2 linked regions of the Psychrobacter arcticus 273-4 genome follow. The protein of the gene in region 1 binds, or shares a complex with, the protein of each later gene. Links are inferred from orthologs where the notes say so. Each region holds a gene or a part of one and is shown in the gene's direction. Other genes may lie near its edges.

Region 1 (5,367 bases):
ACCCTGCTGTTGAGCAGCGTTGGCTACAATCAATTGATGCGCGCCACCCTGCTGGTATCGGTCATGATATTTATCTAAAACTTTGGGCATTATCTAAGCCAAGCATCCCAGCGGATTTTATTTTATTCGATGAAGCGCAGGATGCTGACCCGCTTATGATGGGTATTTTGACCCAGCAGCCTCGCCAAGTTATCTATGTGGGCGACGCTCATCAGCAGATTTATGAATGGCGCGGTGCGGTGAATGCAATGAAAAGACTGCCATTGCCGCAAACATTATTGACCCAGTCTTTCCGCTTTGGTGAGCCGATTGCTGAGATTGCCAACACGCTATTAAAGGCACTTCAAGAAGACGTACCGCTTAAAGGCAATCCTAACAAGCAGTCTTCTACGGATAAAGGCATGGTGCACAGTAAAAAAGACGCCATTCTTTGCCGTACGAATGCCGCGGCAATGTCACAGCTGTTAACTGGTCTAAAGCTTGGGCATAAAGTGGCACTACAAGCCGATACTGACCGCATGCTTAAATTCTGTCAAGCAGCCGAAAATTTAAAAAACGGTAAATCGGCGTACGGCGTACCCGAGCTAGCATATTTTTATAATTGGGGTGATGTACAAGAATATTCTGAGACCAATGAAGGTAGCGACCTAAAAACACTGGTGAAGCTAGTCGATGATCATGGTACCAATGTCTTAAGCCAAGCGGTCAATAGCTTATCAAGTATCGAGAATGCCGACTACGTCATCTCAACGGCGCATAAAGCCAAAGGGCTTGAGTGGGGAAAAGTGCAGTTGGACGATGATTTTTATTATGATGTGACCACCAATGCGGTAAAGATAAGCCCAGAAGAGTTGCGCTTGCTCTACGTTGCTTGCACACGTGCCCAAAGTAACTTAGACATTCATAATATTAAAGACTTAATATCAGGGTTACAGACAGGGAAAAAAGTTGTTTTTGGTAATTCTTAACCTTTTTATCAGCCACTAGACTTGTCCCACGATGCCAATTTATAACGTCTTTATATTAATAAGTAATAAGCCATGAATAACCAACAACCTGATATCTTGCCTCACTCTTTATCGCAAGCAATGCAAGAACGTCAAACGACCATAAAGCAATTATTTGCCAATCCAGTTCGTCTCCTCGCTCCTATGGAAGGTCTGACCGATCCATTAATGCGACAAATTCTGACCCAGATTGCAGCTGATTTAGGTCGTCCTTATGATTGGTCGGTGAGTGAGTTTATTCGGGTCACTCAGCATGTGTTGCCAGCCCATGTGTTTTATAAATATGTGCCCGAGCTACATCATGATGCAAAGACTGCATCCGGTACGTCGATTCATATTCAGCTACTTGGTAGTGAAGCACAATTGATGGCAGAAAATGCGGCCCATGCTTGTGAGTTAGGTGCGCCTGCGATTGATATTAACTTTGGGTGCCCTGCCAAGACCGTCAATAGTCATCGGGGTGGCTCGGTGTTGCTTGATGAGCCTGAAGTGATGTACGACATTATCAGTGCCGTACGCCAAGCCGTGCCTGCCAACATACCTGTATCAGCGAAGATTCGCTTGGGATATACCGATACCAGTCGCATGGATGATATACGCGGAGCGATTGCTGCGAGCGGTGCTGATTGGCTAACCATTCATGCACGCACGAAAACCCAAGGTTATAAACCGCCTGCTTACTGGGATAAAATTCAAGCGTTCAACAGCCTAAAGATACCGGTGATTGCTAATGGTGAGATTTGGAATAGTGAGCACGCACAAAACTGCATGGCGCAGTCAGGAACAACGCATTTAATGCTGGGACGCGGGGCTGTGACCCGTCCTGATTTGATTGCGCAGGTTGATTGTGGTTTAGATAGCGAGATGTCCAATACCCCAACCTTGTTATGGCAAGACCTGATTGCTCATCAGATTAGATTTTTGCAAGGCGCGGCAAAAAGCGATATCGTATTGGTCGGTCGTTATAAGCAGTGGCTAGCGATGCTCACCAAGGGCTATAGCGAGGCAAAGATATTATGGGATAGTATTAAAAGGGAAAAAAATAAGACAGCTATCATTAGCGCACTACAAATGAGTGGACGATAACGTTAGCTGCCTTTATCTTAGAATAAACGTCATTCTTACTCAAACACCGCTACATACTAATCCGAATCGATAAGTAAAAGAGCATGAGACAGCAGGCAATAGAAAGCCCCCAAAGAATGGAGCGAAACATGGCTAAATTGGTAATATAGGCGACGCAAAAACCGATGCGAATGAGCACGTATAGCCAAGCCAATGTATTCACAATCATCTGTGGCACAAAAAACAGCATCGCTGCCAAGACTGCGGCTAAGAATACTGGCAAAGTCTCATAACTATTCTGCTGCGCGGCATTAGCACGTGCCGCAGCGCCTGTCGTGCCTTGTAAAAACTCTCGCGGATGGGCATTATCAGCCAAATTAAAACCGCCGAGCATTTTTGCAGTCAATGCCATTGTTAATGGCAACAGACTTGCTACCACCATTGCCCAAATGGCTGATGCTGCGGTATCAGAGACCAATCCTAAGAATAAATTCATCAATATACTCGCCTTTATCCTGCGATAACTTCAAAGTCATGCGTCACATTGACTCCGCCTTGTACCAGCATTCGGCTGGCTGAGCAGTATTTTTCTGCGGATAATTTGATGGCTTTTTCTACTTGGCTGTCTTTGACATCTTGTCCCGTCACCACAAAATGCATATGGATATCAGTATAGACAGCCGGTACGGTTTCAGCACGTTGAGCAGTCAATTCACAACGTACGTCAGTCACTTCTTGACGTGATTTCTGTAGAATTGCCACTACATCATAGCTGGCACAACCACCCAATCCCAATAAGATAAGCTCCATAGGGCTTGCGCCTTTTTCTTTATCGGCATCGATTTGCACATTGTGACCTGATGGCGATACACCCATAAAAGCTTTGTTTTCTTGCCATGTAACGCTTGCTTTAGATTCTGACATGTTTGATGACCCTTGTTTTATTTGATAATAAATTTTTATTGATGCAATATCTGAGAGTATTTTGATCAATCTGATATTTTATTGTTGATTTAGATAAGCAGAATATGACTAGTGTAGCATAAGCTAAAACGAGATTTTATGAATCAAAAACTTGTGTCATTGCTTGGATTACCAAGTTATAGTTGAAATACTTTAAAGTCGCTACAGTACTACTGGTGTAAATTTTTTGCAGCCTCTGTCTGCGTAGGCACAGCAAGCAAGAAAAATTTGCACCAGTAGTACGTGTTGTATCGATATTACTTTTCACCGACTATAGTGCTAAAAGTCATTACCCCCTAAAGCATCAGCATTGATAACGATACAGCCTTGCTGGAAACATACAAAAGTCTGCTTAAAAAGACCTATATAACCTCTTGATCTTAAATCATTAAAGCTGTGAAACATTTTATAGCAAAATACTGTTACACATTTTGCTTGTTTCTTGGTTTAATAACGGTAATGAATCTTATTTTGTCAAAGTATCGATAACAGTTACCCTATAATAATTACGATTGCTGTTACTGTACATTGTTGAAATAAGCTATTTTTGAACATTTTAAAAGGTTAAGTCATGATAGATGCAGACGGCTTTCGTGCCAATGTCGGCATCATCTTGGCAAATACACAAGGGCAAGTCCTGTGGGCAAAACGTATTGGTCACAACGCTTGGCAGTTCCCTCAAGGCGGTATCGACCGTGGGGAGACGCCGATGGATGCGATGTATCGCGAGCTCTGGGAAGAGGTCGGTCTACATCCACGCCATGTCGATCTGTTGGCGGTCACGCAAGATTGGTTGCGCTATCGTCTGCCAAAACGCTACGTGCGTCATGGGCAGTACCCTTTGTGTATTGGGCAAAAACAAAAATGGTTTTTGCTACGCTTAGATGAGCCGAATACTCAACATATCCGCTTTGATGAGGGGAAAGCAGAGTTTGATAACTGGCAATGGGTCAGCTACTGGTATCCACTTGGACAAGTGATTCACTTTAAACGCGGAGTATATCGTCGCGCCTTGCAAGAATTGGTACCTGAACTACCGCTCCAACAAGGACTTATTATTCCAGAACAAAACAATCATTTGCTCCAATTCTGATTTTTAAAACACGCGGATGCTTTTATTTTCTAGCATACAATACGAGAAAGCCTGTATCACTGGATACAGGCTTTCTCGTATTGACGATTGCTAAAATTATGGCTTAATAGCAATTTTCAATACGCCATCACGCTGATGCATAAATAAGTCATAGGCTTCTACAATGTCGTCTAGGGCGTAAGTATGAGTCACCATTTCAGAGAAATCGACACGACCTGATTCTACTACATTCAGGAGACGACGCATACGCTCTTTACCCCCTGGACACAAGGCTGTGCGGATAGTGTGGTCACCAAGACCAGAAGCAAAGTATGCCATCGGGATTTTTAAGTCTGCGGAGTAAACGCCGAGGCTTGATAAGGTACCGCCTGGCTTTAATACCTTAATCCCTTGCTCAAACGTGGATTGTAAGCCCAGTGCTTCAATACTGCTATCAACACCACGGCCACCAGTGATTTTCATAATCTCGTCAACAACATCAACTTCTTTAAAGTTGAGGGTAATATCTGCCCCCAGTTTTTTAGACATGGCTAAGCGCTCATTGTTACCATCAATGGCGATGATGGTCGAGGCGCCTCTCAGTTTTGCGCCAGCGGTCGCGCACAAGCCGATTGGCCCTTGCGCGAATATAGCAACGATATCGCCAATTTTGATATTGGCGTTTTCTGCGCCCTTAAAGCCAGTTGACATGATGTCTGGACACATCAGTACCTGCTCATCGGTCAGACCATCAGGTACAGGCGCTAAGTTAGCCTGCGCATCGGGCACTAAAACGTATTCTGCTTGTGTGCCATCAATGATGTTGCCAAAGCGCCAACCGCCAGTTGCTTTATAGCCGTGGCAAGCACACGTGCCATCTGGCTGAATGTAACCGCCATCTTGTGAAGGGAATCCATCTTGGCTGGCATAAGAGGTAAAACTTGGGCAAATTGCACCAGCGATGACGCGCTGACCTTCTTGATAACCCATTACCGCACTACCGAGCTTTTCGATAATACCGACTGGCTCATGACCAATGGTTAGTCCTTTGGCAACAGGATACTCACCCTTAAAAATATGAATATCTGTACCACAAATAGTGGTTGTGGTGATCTTTATTAGTGCATCATTTGGACCCACATCGGGGATTTTTTTCTCAGCAACTTCAATTTTACCTGGCTCAATAAATATTAGTGACTTCATCATACTCATGTCATACTCCTTGTTTTAACACTTATTTAGTCCGTACTGGTTATCAAT
Region 2 (2,892 bases), 2.2 Mb from region 1 along the record:
TTGCCAATGCTTTATTACCGAAACTTAGCAAACTTGGCTTGACGGTGTTCTTCGAGCCGGGTCGTAGTATCGTTGCTAATGCGGGTATCTTATTGACGCAAGTTGACGTACTAAAACCGACTGAGCATAAGAATTTTGCCATTGTCGATGCGGCAATGAACGATTTAATTCGTCCTGCTTTATATCAAGCTGAAATGGCAGTGATTCCAAGCGCATTACCTAATAATGGTATCGATACGGAAGGTACGCAGCCGTGGGATATCGTTGGCGCCATTTGTGAAACGGGTGATTTTTTGGCGAAAGACCGTTTATTATCGCTCGCTACAGGGGATGTCTTAGCGATTACGGGTGCTGGCGCTTATGGCTTTACCATGAGTAGTAACTATAATTCACGCCCGCGAGCTAGTGAGGTCATGGTAGCTGATGATCGCCATCAGCTAATTCGCAAACGTGAAAGTATTGAAGCGCTATATGCAGACGAAGTATTGTGGCAAGGTTAACTAGAGTCGGTGAAAAGTAATATCGATACAACAGGTACTACTGGTGCAAATTTTTCTTGCTTGCTGTGCCTACGCAGACAGAGGCTGCAAAAAATTTACACCAGCAATACGGTAGCGACTTTAAAGTATTTCAACTATAGTAAGCAGCATAAAGTATCTCAAAAAGCTAACCCATTATCGTGATGATAGTGGGTTTTTTTATGGCAAGTTTTGATTGAATACATGAATATTAAGAGATGACTATAACTTGGCATTTGATAACGGTGATAGTTATGATTGTAACTGACAGCGTGCTAATATAAGACATATATAAAAATCGGATAGGGTATCAGGGATATGCTAATAGAATTTACTAAGATGCATGGGTTGGGCAATGACTTTATGGTCATCGATTTGGTGACTCAGCGTTTGGACTTAACCAAGGATTTGGTACAGTTATTGGGTGATCGTCATTTAGGTATTGGTTTTGATCAACTGTTGGTGGTCGAGCCGCCGATGCGCCCCGACGTTGATTTTAGTTATCGTATTTTTAATACTGATGGTACAGAGGTTGAGCAATGCGGCAACGGCGCCCGCTGTTTTGCCCGTTTTGTTCAAGCGCGCAAGTTATCATTTAAGCAGCGTCTCCGTGTTGAGACGGCGAGCGGCATTATTTCACTGACGACCGACCATTATGGCTGGGTCGAAGTTGATATGGGTAAGCCCAAGTTTGAGCCAAGCGAGATTCCATTTACCCCAAGAGCCACCACCAAAATCCAAAATGCCTATCATCTGGACGTGAATGGTACGCCTGTGCAGCTTTATGTTGCCAATATGGGCAATCCGCATGCGGTCATCAAAGTTGATGATGTGCTTGATGCCGACGTTGAAAGCTTAGGCAGAGCCATCGAATCACACCCTGCCTTTCCAGAACGCGTCAATGTCGGTTTTATGCAGGTAATGAACCAACGTCATATTCGTCTGCGAGTGTATGAGCGCGGTGTTGGTGAGACACAAGCCTGTGGTACGGGCGCTTGTGCAGCCGTTGCCATCGGCATACGTGAAGGATGGCTTGACGAAGGCGAAGATGTACGTGCCCAGCTCTATGGCGGTAGCATGGTTATCAAATGGCAGCCGGGTTATTCTGTCATGATGACCGGACCAACTGCGTTTGTGTATGAAGGTGTTTTTAGTCCAGATGGCTTGATGGCACAAGCTGGTATCAAGCCCAATCCAGAAATTTAAGAGTGAAAAGTAAATAACAGTTATTTTTACTAGATAGGTAACAGGGTTATTTTCAATATGGTGATGTCGTATACAAATCCTCACGTGACAGACGCACAATCTGATTCACCGTCATGGCTATCAGCAGAATTGGCACTCACCATAGAAGCGGATGCAGCATTACGTGAATTATTAGCGCCTGTGCATCGTTGGCTAAATGTCTTGTCTGTGCGCAATCACTCGCCGCATACATTGACGGCTTATTTTGCTGGCTTAAACCAGTTGGCGCTATTTTTACGCGGGAAATGTTTGACGTGGACACGCTGTGATAAACGCCAATTAGCCCAGCATATCAGTCAACGCCTTGATGAAGATAAGCTTGCGCTTGCCAGCGTCCAGCAAGAACTATCGGCAATCCGTCATTTTTATGGCTGGTTGATAGAAGAGGATTTGGCGCGTATCAATCCAACCACAGGGTATCAGCTTAAGCGCAGCCCTAGACCATTACCCTCTATCGCAGATGTGGATTTATTGACGCAACTGCTTGATCAAGAAATCCCCGATACACCCGAACAAGCGCGCTTGTGGCTACGTGATAAGGCGATGTTTGAGTTACTTTATAGCAGTGGTTTGCGTGTCGGTGAGCTAGTAGCGCTAGATATAGCAGATGTGGACTTGGCTGATTTGCGGGTACGTGTGACCGGTAAAGGTAATAAGACACGTCTAGTACCTTTAGGGATAAAAGCGGCTGACGCCATTCGCCGTTATTTACCCCATCGCAATCTGTGGGTAGAGCAGATGGACACTGCGTTATTTATCAGTGAAAAACTGGGCACGCGTTTATCAACACGGGCAGTGCAGCAGCGTCTCAAAGTTGCTGCTACTCGTGCTGGCATTGCCCAAAATATGTATCCCCATCTGTTGCGCCATTGCTTTGCTTCGCATATGTTATCGGGCAGTGGCGACTTGCGCGCTGTCCAAGAGATGCTTGGGCATAGTGATATCAGCACCACCCAAATTTATACCCATGTCGATTTTGCTAAATTGACCCAAGTCTATGACCGCGCACATCCCCGAGCCACTCACGCATCCAAAGACAGCGATTCAACCACTTAATTTTAAAAGTGTCTTTTATCATAAATATAGTTGAAATACTTTAAAGTCGCTACCGTATTGCTGGTGTAAATTT

The links. The genes of interacting proteins can lie anywhere in the genome.
Region 2: the proteins of PSYC_RS10395 (region 1) and dapF are in contact, whole or in part, in a solved structure (PDB 5YGU), measured with the Escherichia coli proteins. The link is inferred for Psychrobacter arcticus 273-4 from one-to-one orthologs.

What each region holds. Positions count from the first base shown.
Region 1 is NC_007204.1:2,469,535-2,474,901, forward strand. What follows is about bases 2,668-5,367. They hold PSYC_RS10395 (RNA pyrophosphohydrolase), read left to right. Parts: upstream 2,668-3,606; coding sequence 3,607-4,128; downstream 4,129-5,367. Other genes in these bases: PSYC_RS10390 (OsmC family protein), read right to left, coding at 2,668-2,996; PSYC_RS10400 (NAD(P)-dependent alcohol dehydrogenase), read right to left, coding at 4,225-5,319. In the rest of the region: PSYC_RS10375 (UvrD-helicase domain-containing protein), read left to right, coding at 1-968; PSYC_RS10380 (tRNA dihydrouridine synthase), read left to right, coding at 1,089-2,093; PSYC_RS10385 (MAPEG family protein), read right to left, coding at 2,143-2,568; more of PSYC_RS10390, read right to left, coding at 2,583-2,667. UniProt on the Escherichia coli protein: Master regulator of 5'-end-dependent mRNA decay.
Region 2 is NC_007204.1:238,455-241,346, forward strand. The notes cover bases 1-2,780. They hold dapF (diaminopimelate epimerase), read left to right. Parts: upstream 1-836; coding sequence 837-1,724; downstream 1,725-2,780. Other genes in these bases: lysA (diaminopimelate decarboxylase), read left to right, coding at 1-500; PSYC_RS01035 (tyrosine recombinase XerC), read left to right, coding at 1,782-2,780. Also shown: more of PSYC_RS01035, read left to right, coding at 2,781-2,819. UniProt on the Escherichia coli protein: Involved in the succinylase branch of the L-lysine biosynthesis and in the biosynthesis of the pentapeptide incorporated in the peptidoglycan moiety. Catalyzes the stereoinversion of LL-2,6-diaminopimelate (L,L-DAP) to meso-diaminopimelate (meso-DAP).